DNA from 2 places in the Paenibacillus sp. SN-8-1 genome. Region 2 is predicted to be linked to the other one. Evidence: predicted binding sites of a transcription regulator. Region 2 holds the regulator's gene; the other holds the start of a gene.
The links. The regulator Rex, encoded in region 2, represses fermentation and respiration genes when NADH is low (regulators of the CRP and FNR family bind a similar motif). The targets are predictions, from matches to a motif close to TTGTGAAATATTTCACAA.
Positions count from the first base shown of each region.

Region 1 (6,615 bases), 1.2 Mb from region 2:
ATAAACTTCTTGGGTATCCAGGGCAGGACAGACAGATTACTATTTATGAGAAGGAATATAGAACACAAGCATATTATTGGGGTACAGAGCCTAATAGTGCTTGTTATCAGGTCTTGAAGCTTATGCCGCCAACAAGACACTTGAAGCTGCTCGACGTTGGATGTGGTGAGGGGAAGGACGCCGTATTCTTTGCTCGAAATGGATATGATGTTAGCGCGTTTGATGTCACGGACGCAGGTATTGAGAAAACAAAAAGTCTTGCTGATAAAGTCGGGGTTCATGTTAATGTCTTTAAGGCAGACATATTAGATTATCGTCTAGAGACGCATTATGACATTATCTTCTCTAGTGGGGTGCTCCACTATATAAAGCCGGAATACCGCCGGGATATATTTGATAATTATAAGCAATTTACAAATGAATATGGCATACATGTCTTTAATGTGTTTGTAAATAAGCCGTTTATTGCTCCACCACCTGAAAAAGAACCAAATGCCTTTAAGTGGTATTCTGGTGAATTACTCACCCATTATTACGACTGGCTGATCAAGGATAGTTCGGAAATTGTATTCGACTGCAATTCATCAGGCATTCCTCACAAGCATGCCATGACCAAGATGATTGCCCAAAAGATATCCTCGATATGCTAAAGTTGCTACATAATAAGTCAGCAAAAAAGAGGGGCGTCGCCCCTCTTTACTATTTCCGCCAACACATCTCCGATTTATTGTACTTCCGCACTAATACTCAACAGCACTCCACATCTGCCAGTAGACAGTGAGAATAACCTAATGTGGAGCCCTCGCTGGCGAACTCCCTTTGTTTAGCAATTGGGCATCTGCACACTCATGTAGTTGTTCACCTACATATCCTATCTAGAAAAGACGACCAATCCAGGCTATGTTCAACTTCTGCTATACAAATAACCACTTACAGGGAGTGAAATGAATATGACTTTTATGCCACAGTCTCCGCCCCCAACTTTCGTCCCACCAAAACCAGCTTATTCTTATATCATTGACTGCATGTTTAACTACACTTATGTCTGGCTATGGACCGGGGAAAGCTTCTGGTTCTACCCAACTCGGGTTGAGTATGGGGAAGTTTCAGGTTATCGATGGAATGGCGTATATTGGACGTTCTATGGATTTAACTCGAACTTAATCAGTGCGGTTTCGTGCCCTCCAATACCTACTCTTTACTAGAAATGGTCTAACTATAACAGATTCATAATAGAACGCGGGCAGCCAACCCTTTTAGTCAGCTACCCGCGTATTTTGACCTGAGCTTCCCCCGCCACTACAGCAGCGGGTTCTCGTGTTTCGCTTTCAGAATCGACCAGCGCCGCTGCACTTCGCGCTCGAATTCGCCAAGCATTTCTTTGTTCTCTTCCTTGAGCAAGTGTCTTGATTTGCCCATATATTTGAGCCAGTCGCCTAGCGGCACTCGTTTGTTCTTCTCTTCCGGATCATACGTAATGTTCGTCTCTCCCTGCTCTACCTCATACAGTGGGAAAAAGCACGAATTCACGGCCGCGCGCACGATGTTCTCGCCTTCTTTGTCATCGGACTTCCAGTTCAGCGGGCACGTGATCAGCAGCTTGCCGTAGACGGTACCTACATTCTGGGCGTACCACTGGGCTTTGGCCGCCTTTTTCACAAGATCCTGCGGGAAAGCTTCTGTCCCCGTAAATACATACGGCACATGCGCCGCCGCCATCATTTGCACCGTGTCCTTGTGATGGAACGTTTTGCCCTGCTGCTGTTTGCCGACACCGGACGTGCTGGTCATGTGGCCTAAAGGCGTGGAGTATGAAAGCTGTGCGCCAGTGTTCATGTAGCCTTCATTGTCATATTCCAGAATGATCAGATTATGGCCCCGCAACGCCGTCCCGATTGCTGAACCCATCCCAATGTCCATACCGCCGTCGCCGGTTACCATGACAAAAGTGAAATCCTCGGGAACCTCGATCTCCCCGCGGCGCTTCCGCTCGAGGAACGCCTCTACCGTACCGGATAACGTAGCCGGCCCATTCTGGAACAGGTTATGAATGAAGCTTTGCTTATGCGAGTTATACGGATAACCCGTGGTAGTGATATAAGCGCAGCCGGTATGGAATAGAGTTACGACATTGCCTTCGATCCCTTTGAAGAACAGCTCCAGCCCCGGAAAAATCCCGCAGCCCGGACAAGCCCCGTGACCGGAAGCAAAACGTTTCGGCTTCGCGGCAAGCGCGCGCATCGGCGGCACTTTAACGGCCAGCTTGCCCGTTGTCTCATCCACCTTGACGGTGATCAGGCCGGATTTGAAGCTGTCCCCGTTCATCGGCGCAATGACCGGCTGCAGCTTGTGCGCTTCATCGCCAGGCGTTTGCCCGTAATAATCGAACGGCACCTTGGCATAGCCCAGCTCCATCGCCTCCAGCGTTAGGGCAAAAAAGGCTTCCGCGTCATCCGCGTAATAATCTTTCCCGCCAAGGCCGAATATGCGGGAAAGTACGATCGGCTGCGGGCCGCGGATCTCCTGCAGCGCCGATTTGACCTCATGCGTCAAATTGGCCCCGTTCGCGCCGTAGGAATCGGCGCGTTCGCCGATCAGCAGCGCTTTGACGCCCGTCAGCGCCTCGCGGATTTCCCGTGCCGGGAACGGCCGGAGAATATTCGGGCTGATCACGCCCGCTTTGATCCCTTTTGCCCGCAGACGATCCACTACGTCCTTGGAGGATTCGGCCGCGGAATTAAGCAGGAACAAAGCCACCTCCGCGTCTTCCATGCGGTACAGATCAAGCGGTGAATAAGGTCTTCCGGACAAGGCCGCATATTCCTCCGCAACTTCCTTGAACACCTCGCCCGCACGGTACATGGCCTCCGACTGTTGGAAGTGGTTGTTCATGAGGTCTTCGCCGTTCATATAAGCCCCAACGACGATCGGATTGTTCTCATCAAGCACGTGCGGGAATTCAGGCTGTTCCCCTACAAACTCTTGAACAGTGTGCCGGTTCTCAAAGATTTGCACCCGCCGCTTCTGGTGTGAGGTGAAGAAGCCGTCATAAGCCACAATAACCGGCAGCCGCACGTCCTCATGCTCGGCGATGCGCAGCGCCATGATATTCATGTCATACACGGCCTGTGGTGAACGGGCGGTGAGAATCACCCAGCCGGTGTTCAGACCGTAGTACAGATCCGAATGGTCGCCGCGGATATCCAGCGGGCCGCTGACCGCCCGTGTTACCAGGTTCATGACCATTGGGAAGCGAGTTCCCGCCTGCACGGGTAGCTGTTCGATCATATACAGGAAGCCATTCGCGCTGGTGGCGTTGAATACCCGGGCTCCGGCTGCAGCTGCGCCGTAGCAAATCCCAGCCGAGCCGTGTTCGCCATCGGCCGGAATCAGCTTGATGTCGTGTTCGCCGCGCGTACGCATCATGTCAAGGTATTGGGCGATTTCCGTTGAAGGCGTAATCGGAAAATAACCCATAATATGATAGTTAATCTGGGCGGCCGCCATGGCTGCCATTTCGTTGCCCGATTCGAAGACGGCTGTCTGAGCGGCCGGTACCTTTTGCTCCGTTAGGTCTTTCATTTGTACGGTCATGATCTGACTCCCTCCACAGTTAAATAGGGGAAGACTTGCGGCACGCGGTGCTGCTCCGCATAATGCGGCTCTTCCAACATGGCGGCCAAAGCGGTAGTCGGACAAGCTTCCACGCACTTCAGGCAGCCCTTGCAGTACTGGTAATCGATACCCTTCATGAACATCTGCAGATTGCCGCGCTTATCCGGCTTCTGCTCCCATACGATGCAGAAGTCCGGGCATACCGTATCGCAGGCGGCACAGTTAATGCAGTCCTCCATCTTGTATTCCGGCAAATACCCCTGCCGGGAGCCGCTGAGATCCTTCAGCACGCTGTTTGCCGTAACGTTCAGAATTCCACCTAACTCCTGTGTTTCATATCCGAGAACTGGCTGTGTTCTTGTGAAAGCTGCCTGGTTCATATCCCCTGTGCCGTTCCCTAAGGCGAGGAACTGGACTTCGTTATATCCTCTGTCAAAAGTCCGCAAATTCGGTTCCACGAGATGAGGCAGCTTTTTCTCAAAGGTCTTGCGGATCACCCGCCGCATGTCGTCCGGGTCAAGGAAGCTGCAGATCCGGAACAAGGCGCCCAGCATCGCCGTATTGACTTTGGTCTTCTCCTCGACGGCAATTCTTAGCGCATCGATCGCAGCCAGCGTTCCTTGCGTCATCTTCAGATCCGCGGCCACTTCGGCAAGATTTCGCGCTGTATTCACAAGCACCGTCCCATCAGACCGTAAACCGCTTATCACATCTATCGTCTTATATAACGCTTCATGAAATACGCCGACCACATGCGGCTGCTCAATCGGGCTGTGATCGCGGATTTCCACCTGGGGATCGCAGAATCTTACGAAGCTTTTGACCGGCGACCCTTTCTTCTCCGAGCCATAACTTGAAAAGTTGGACCCGTTAAGTCCAGAGCCTGTTACTCCGGCTTCAGCCAGCATCTTCCCGGCCAGATTGGCGCCAAGTCCGCCGATGGATTCGAGACGAATCTCGTAGAATCCGAGTTCATTTTTGTGAGGCAAAATTGACACGTGCTCTCCCTCATTTCTTCTTGTTCTATATGGAATGAACTAGACAAACATGCTTCTTTAGTTCAATTCATAAAAGGTTAATAGCTCAAGTGTAAAAGAAGAATCACACCAAGTTAGTGATTTGTATCACAAAATGAGTTGCAGTGATCTTAATCACTAAACCGACTTTGGAGGCAGGGTATACTTCAGTCTGACAGTCCATTGCAAGGCAAACTTATGACGACATTTAACAATATAGAAACGCGATAATAGGAGGAGAAATAATGAATAACAACGAAGCGAAAATGACCATAAACCATCAGCCATCCATGTTCTGCTTTCAATGCCAGGAAGCATCCAAAGGAACAGGCTGCACCATTGTCGGGGTATGCGGCAAACCGCATGACGTGGCGAACTTACAGGATTTGCTCATTTACCTGCTGAAGGGGATCTCTTGGCTCAGTCTGGATGTCCAATTGCCTGAGGTGCTTGAACAGCGCGTATCGCTGTTTATCATGGACTCCTTGTTCGCAACCATCACCAATGCCAACTTTGACCGCGAGGTATTTGTGGGGAAAGTCCGCGATGCTATGGCGCTCCGCAGCGAGGTGCGCGCTTATTATGACGAACAGTATCCCGAAGGAACGGCTAATCTCCCGGATGCTGCCGTCTGGGAAGCGGATAAAGAAGCTGATTTTGATGTAAAAGCACGTACCGTTGGCGTCCTCTCCACCCGTAACGAAGACGTTCGCTCGCTCCGCGAATTGATCATTTACGGCCTCAAGGGAATGGCCGCTTATACGTACCATGCGCTGCACCTGGAGAAGGACGATGGCGAGCTTAACCGGTTCATGCGCCGTGCGCTTGCGGCTACGCTGGACGACAGTCTTGAAGTGCAGGATCTGATCGCTTTGACGATGGAGACCGGTAAGTACGGCGTAGATGCCATGGCGATGCTCGACAATGCGAACACTTCCGCTTACGGAAATCCGGAAATTACGAAGGTGAATATCGGGGTTGGAAATCGTCCGGGCATACTTATCAGCGGCCATGACCTGAAGGACATGGAAGAGCTGCTGAAGCAGACGGAAGGAACCGGCGTGGATGTGTATACGCACAGCGAAATGCTGCCTGCCCACTACTATCCGGCATTTAAGAAATATGAGCATTTCGTAGGCAATTACGGAAATGCCTGGTGGAAGCAGAATAGCGAATTTGAAGCCTTTAACGGACCGATTCTAATGACGACCAACTGTATCGTTCCGCCGAAGGACAGCTATAAGGACCGCATTTATACGACAGGTAACACGGGCTTCCCGGGCGTCCGCCATATCCCTGAAGGAGAGAACGGCGCTGCCAAGGACTTCTCTGCGCTGATCGAGCAAGCGAAAGGATGCCCAGCTCCTACGGAGATTGAAACCGGCGAAATTATCGGAGGCTTCGCTCACGCTGCGGTGATGAACGTAGCCGATCAAGTCGTCGATGCCGTGAAATCCGGCGCCATCCGCCGCTTCTTCGTCATGGCCGGCTGTGACGGGCGGATGAAATCCCGCAACTATTACACTGACTTTGCAGCTCAGCTTCCACAGGATACCGTCATCATGACTGCGGGCTGCGCCAAGTACAAATACAATAAGCTGGATCTCGGAGAAATTGGCGGAATCCCGCGCGTACTGGACGCCGGACAATGCAATGATTCTTACTCCCTGGTCGTAATCGCCATGAAGCTAAAGGAAGTATTCGGCCTTGAAGATATCAACGAACTGCCGATTTCCTACAACATTGCCTGGTACGAGCAAAAAGCGGTGATCGTACTGCTCGCCCTGCTCTATCTCGGCGTCAAAAATATTCATCTTGGCCCTACCCTTCCTGCCTTCCTCTCGCCTAACGTTGCCAAAGTTCTCGTTGAGAACTTCGGAATTGGTGGTATTACTAATGTAGAAGACGACATGAAGATGTTCTTGGGGGCGTGATGGATCAGGGTATCCAATAATTTATTCCGGAACCCCCGGCGGAATAGAGA
Region 1 covers NZ_CP194782.1:836,168-842,782, reverse strand. Annotated here, with positions in the region: gene ACRRNK_RS03970 (helix-turn-helix domain-containing protein) at 1-650, shown strand, start outside; gene ACRRNK_RS03965 (thiamine pyrophosphate-dependent enzyme) at 1,300-3,594, opposite strand; gene ACRRNK_RS03960 (2-oxoacid:acceptor oxidoreductase family protein) at 3,591-4,613, opposite strand; gene hcp (hydroxylamine reductase) at 4,877-6,565, shown strand.
Region 1: a site for Rex is predicted at 4,728-4,745, ahead of hcp (hydroxylamine reductase). Genes of this name have one in related genera too.

Region 2 (6,615 bases):
AGTACGAGTACAATCCCGATTACGACTTCTTTAATGAACTTAGACATTGCTCCATACCCCCATCTCACCCGGCACTCGCGGAAGTATAATGAACTTGCTGGCTTTTCCGTCTGATAGAGTCACATATATATTCTGATTATCCATTACCGTATTGACTGAAAGTCCTGGTGCTCCCTCTTGAAGCTTCTCTAGAGTCACCGGAATCTCGGTATATTTCTTATTATCCATGGCTTCCGCTACAGGAAAGAGAGCTTTGGACCACCACTGATCGAGTACTTTATTTGAATGATCCACAACGGTAAGCTTTAGCTTGCGGCTGCCGATCAACGACTTGCCGTCAACCGTCAAATGTTCAACTAAACCTCTTAAATCGGTTTTTGGTTGTAGATCGAGTTTCAAGTCCACCTGTTTCTGGGTAATAACAAATTGAACGTTGTTGACACCCTCATACTCGGTGACCAATTTCTTAAGCGGGGCCTCAACAGCAAACTGACTATAAGCGAACCACCCACCAAACAGAATTGCTGCGGAGATAACGACGCTAGTAATCAATGGAACAAGACGTAATTTCAATTCATATCCCCCTTAGTAATTTCAATCTTATACATACAAAACACGACCACTCAAAAAAATTAACGGATTTCTCCGTCTGTTTGTGTATCATCATATACTGAAACGTACAAGTAATAGTATATCATAGAATATATACTTTTTTCTAAACTTCTTATTGAAAATATTTGAAATAATCGATAATTTCTTCTAATGTTCAAGAATTGTTCGCAATTCAAAGAGACCTTCCAATTAAATTGGAAGGTCTCTTAATATAGGAGAACACTAAGGCTCAAGCCTACCGATTAGGCAAAGTGTAGGTATCAGGCAGAGCCTGGCCATCGGCGAACCTATAAAACTTATAGTTGTAATGATCTCCATCTTTATAGAACAATTGATATACGTATTGCTTCCCTGCCCCCTGATCAAATATACCTGGGACAAGGCGGACAATAGAGATATCCGGCATTTGAGACTTGATGCTGTTCTTAACCTGATCAAGGCTGACTCCATTCTTCGCCAGCTCCTGGTGGTCAACCTTACCATCAACGACCCATACCACAATATCTTCTCCCGATGTACTTTTGCCTTCGATCACCCAGCACACGGTATCCCATACGGACTTACTGGCATGTGTTAACGAAGCCAGATTAGCCTGCTGCTTGGCCACAATGACAGCAGCGTTCTTCTCGTTCCAATAATCCTCCATCGAATACACATAATATCTCTGAATTCCAAACAGAATCAGCAGGGCGATAACTATGGACATCAAAATCCATTTCGTTTTTTTCTTCATGCGATCACTTCCTTTCACTCAGAAGTGCTCCGCTTAGCGGGAGAGCAATCCTTCGAAACAAGCTTGAGCTTCTCTGCGTACCCGCTCTTCATCAATGGTCAGACAGCTGCCATGCTTAACAACCTGATTCCCGTTCACCCACACATGTTCAACGTCCTTAGGGCCAGCGGAATATACCATATGAGAAATGAAATCCGTATGCGGAATAAAGTGAGCTTGATCGGTATTCATAGCAATGAAGTCAGCCTTCATGCCTTCCGCAAGCCTTCCGGTATTTGGCAGGTATACGGACTGAGCACCATAAATCGTGCCCATTTTAAGAGCTTCTTCTGCCGGTACAGCCGTCGGATCACCTGATACACCTTTATGTATCAAGGCTGCCAGCCTAATCTCCTCGAACATGTCGAGGTTGTTGTTGCTTGCTGCCCCGTCTGTACCCAAGGAGACAACAACCCCTGCCTTTTGCAGATCAACGACACGGGCAACGCCGCTGGCAAGCTTAAGGTTGCTCCCAGGGTTATGCGACACCGCAACCTTATTCGTAGCAAGAATCTCGATCTCTTCATCATTCAAATGCACGCCGTGGGCGATGATTGAAGGTCGTGAGAAGAATCCTAGCTTTTCCAAATGCATCGTTGGACGAAGACCATACTCATTGATATTCTGCTGCACTTCAGCGGCAGTCTCGGACATGTGGGTATGCAGCGGAAGATCCAGGTCATGAGCCGCTTGAACGAACTTCTCAATGAATGCAGGCGGACAAGTGTAAGGGGAATGCGGGGACATCATGGTCGTAATTCGCCCATCCGCCTTGCCATGCCAATCTTGGGCGAACCGTATCGCCTCTTCCAGCTTCTGCTGCTGTACGTCCTCAGGACATAAGCCAATGGCTCCGCGCATCAGTACAGCACGAATTCCCGATTCCTCCGTTACTTTAGCTACCTGATCCATATGGTCATACATGTCCAGGAAGGTTGTCGTACCTCCCTTAAGCATTTCCACGACAGACAGCGCGGTACCCCAGTATACATCTCTGGAGGTGAACTTGGCTTCCATCGGCCACATCTTCTCCTGCAGCCAAGTTTGGAGCAGCATATCGTCCCCATAACCGCGCAGCAGAGACATCGCTGCATGACCATGGGTATTAATCAGCCCTGGAGCAAATAGCAGGCCCCTTCCGTCAAAAGTGTCTGTCCCCTCTTCGACCTCGGGACGAGACTCTCCGACATATTTGATCAGATCGTCCTCAATTAACATATATCCCTTGACCACAGAACGTCCTGGTTCCAGCACAGCAAAGCTTCCGTTTTCAATTAACCATTTACGACTCATTTGTCACTGCTTCCTTTCCATCTCCCAAATAATATGCCAGGCTGAGCAGATCCGTTGTAAAATCTGCCGCGTGCAGGCGTATCTCGGCAGGCACCTTCAGAATTGTTGGCGCAAAGTTAAGGATCGCTTCAATTCCAGCATCGATAAGCTGATCGGCTACCCGTTGTGCCTCAAAATCAGGCACAGTTATAATTCCAATCCGGATACCCAGCTTCTTCACGGTAGCACCAAGATCTTCAATCGGCTGTACGGTCAAGGAATTAATCTTCTGGCCGACCTTCTTCTCCGAGGCATCGAAGACCGCCACGATCTTCATATTGTCCTTCAAGTACGTATTGTAATTGGATAAGGCCTGACCCAAGTTCCCGGCCCCGACAAGGGCCACATTGATCTGCTGATCCAAGTTGAGGATTTGGCGAATCTTCTCGATCAGATAGGAGACATCATATCCGATACCTTTACGACCAAAATCACCGAAGTATGCAAGATCTTTGCGAATTTGAGCCGGGTTCAGATCCAGCTTTTGTCCAAGCTCCTGCGATGAGACGGTTGCGACTTCCCGAAGGCTCAGTTCATTCAGAAAGCGCAGATATACGGGTAATCTGCGTACCACCGCATCTGAGATTTTCTCCGATTTCATTTCTTTTTCCCCCTAATGCTAATGAGTCCGGTTGATCACCGGTGGCCAAGCCATTCCGAAATCCGAGGCACCATTTGGTTGGTGGGCATATGCTCCATCTTTGGGCCTGGCAAAGAATAAAGGAAATACTTCCCGTAATAGGACTCGAGAATTCGTGTATCATATACAATCACGATACCGCGGTCCTGGGAGGACCGCACCAGTCGTCCAAATCCCTGCTTGAAGCGGATAACCGCCTGCGGGACGGACAACTTCATAAATGGATTCTTCTTCTGCTGCTGCAGCCGCTCGCTCTTGGCTTCTACCAGCGGATGGTTCGGAGGTTGAAATGGAAGCCGTACGATAGCCAGACTCGTAAGAGCCTCCCCTGGAATATCGACACCTTCCCAGAAGCTGCTCGTACCGAGCAATACAGAGGCCTGCTGGCCCTGAAATCTTCGAGTAAGCTTAGTCCGATTTCCGCTGTCTACTCCTTGTCCAATGACTGTAATCCCCTGTGTAGATAGAACCTCTTTCAGGGGGTCATATACCTGTCTAAGCATACGATAAGAAGTGAACAATACAAGCATGCGTCCTTGGGTAGCAATTGCCGAATCAGCCAAGGACTGTACGAGTGTATTCACGAAATGATCGTCCCCGACACTGCCCTTCACACTTGGGAAATCCCGAGGGATGACGAGCAGGGCCTGTTCCCTGTACTTGAATGGTGAGGGAAGCAACGAGGTCAATAATTGATCCTGCTCAGAAGCTTCCGTAAGTCCCAGCTGCTCGATCATATATTGAAACGACTTGTCTACGGATAAAGTAGCAGAGGTCATGATAACGCTCTTCTTTTTATCAAAGAAAAGAGCTTTAAGCTGTTCACTTACCTCAACGGGTACAGCATAAATTTGCAGAGACCGGCTGCGGTAATGACCGTTACCTTCAAGCCAGTAGACCGTCTCCTCATTGTCGAGCTTCATAAAAGAACGGATACTGTCCCTCTCAGCTCCCAAATCCTTGAACAGACCGCTTATATCCGTCACCAGGCTCTCAGAGCTATAACTTTCGTCATCTTCCTTTAGCTCATTCACCATACGTTCGCCTTTGCGAATTACCGTACCCATAGTCATGTAAATCTGATTCTCGATTTCACTAAGCGCATCCCAATTCTTGGGCTTTTTGTGCGGAAGCAGACGAAGAACGAACTGTCCCGGGTCTCCGGGAGCGGCATCGCTTCGCTCAGGCATGAGTCCGAACAATTGATCGCTGAGACGATCCCAGTTCTCCTTGATCTCAATAATCTCAGGGTACAGATTATCAATTACACTCATCCACTCGCTGGCCTTCTCCGACCCGCTGGTCTGAAGCTGAGCCCGCAGATTCGGAAGCTGACCCGTCTTACTGTCCTTGAAGAGGCGTGTCAAGGTGTGAACGACCGTGAAGTATTTCATATTCATACCCAAATGCTTGCCGGCTACTTCTTCGAGATGGTGTGCCTCGTCAATGACAAGACGTTCATAGCTCGGAAGCAGCTGATGACCCGCCTTCACATCTGTGAACAGCTTCGAGTGGTTCGTGATCACCACATCAGCTACACCAGCCTCGTGTTTGGCCTTATGATAGAAGCACTTTCTGAACCATGGACATGAGCGTCCCAGACAGGAATCCGATTCACTGGCAACCGTCTCCCAGAAATCAGCTCCCCGATTGCCCTGGTTCAGCTCTTCATCATCCCCGGTCTCGGTCTGGGTTAACCACACGATCATCTGTGCAGCCGTCATAACTTCTTCCTTTGGTGTAGTGAAATCTCTCTTGTTTATTTTATGTTCAAATTTGCGCAGACACAAATAATGCCCTCTTCCTTTGAAGATTGCTGCCCGAAATGGAAAAGGAACCACGTCCGTAAGCAGAGGAATATCTCTCTCGCGGAGCTGCTCTTGCAGGTTGATGGTATGCGTACTTACCATAACCTTCTCTTCAGACTTAACGCTGTGATAAATCGCAGGCAGCAGATAACCGAGTGACTTCCCTGTACCCGTACCTGCTTCGACCAACAAGTGCTTATCCTCATCAAAGGCCTTCATGACGTCTTCAAGCATGATATTCTGAGCTTCCCGCTCTTCATACCCAGGGAGCTTGCTCTTCAAGTTCGCACGAACATCAGCCATAAACTGCTCGAAAGATTTATCCTTCAGAGGATTATCGAAATCCTCACTTCGCGGCGGCTTGATGTCAATCCAGTCTTCTGTCCGAAGCGCGAACTGACGGTAATAGGTGAACCCATCTGTTGAAGCGTCCGTTTCCCTCTCCCTGATCTGGAGTGCAGCATCAAAGAACCATCCCAAATCACTGTCCTCGCCTGAGAACAGGTCAGAAAGCCGCTGCAAAGCGAGAAGTGGAAGGTCATCAATCTCTTCCAGACATTTAGCAAAAATAAGTGCGGTAGCCAAGGCATCGGAATCGGCTTGATGAGGTCTGTCATGGGTTACCCCAAATTCACCGGACACAAAGCCAAGCTGATATGATGTAAGCGAAGGAAACATTATTTTGAGGAAATCCATGGTATCCAGGATTCTCCCCGTAAAGGGTAAATAGCCCGTTTTGTCCAAAGCACTCTGTAAGAAATTAAAGTCAAAAGCAACGTTATGGCCAACGAGGATCACATCGTCCAGAAGAGGCACCATTTCCATCATAACCTCATCCAGTAAGGGAGCGTTCTGTACATCCTCCTCGGTAATCCCTGTTAACCCAGAAATAAAAGGCGGAATCGGTACACCCGGCTTCACATACGAGGAATATACCTGGCTAATCGTACGATCATGATCTATAATAGCAAGCCCAACTTGAATAATTTCATCAGAGGACTGGTTACCTGTCGTTTCAAAATCGAGAACGGCATATTTCATTATATACTCATTACCTTTCATTCCAGTCTCTCTAACAGCATATCAAAAAAAACTCGGTTTGGAAATTAAGACATGCAAACAAATATTCGCACCCCTCTTTTACCCTATAACAAACAAAAAACGATGCGAAAAAATCCCATTGAATGGTCGCATCGTTCATCAAATTAAGATACATTACAATAATGAAGTAAGCTGGGCTCCGAACTGCAGGGATCCCCGTTTTTGTTGGCATACATCCAAATTATTCAAGGGCTCAGTAAATGAAGGATCAATATGATGGGCTAATGTAAAATATTCTTGTGCTTTATCCATATGGTTCATCTTCGCTTCAATACAACCAAGCGCATTATAGACGATGGATCTAAGCCGCTTGTTGTCCGTCAATGGCAGCACCCATTGAAAATGCCGTC
Region 2 covers NZ_CP194782.1:1,991,886-1,998,500, reverse strand. Annotated here, with positions in the region: gene ACRRNK_RS09450 (AAA family ATPase) at 1-47, opposite strand, end outside; gene ACRRNK_RS09445 (hypothetical protein) at 40-573, opposite strand; gene ACRRNK_RS09440 (DUF5590 domain-containing protein) at 848-1,345, opposite strand; gene ACRRNK_RS09435 (amidohydrolase) at 1,379-2,677, opposite strand; gene ACRRNK_RS09430 (redox-sensing transcriptional repressor Rex) at 2,667-3,317, opposite strand; gene dinG (ATP-dependent DNA helicase DinG) at 3,353-6,205, opposite strand; gene ACRRNK_RS09420 (tetratricopeptide repeat protein) at 6,380-6,615, opposite strand, start outside.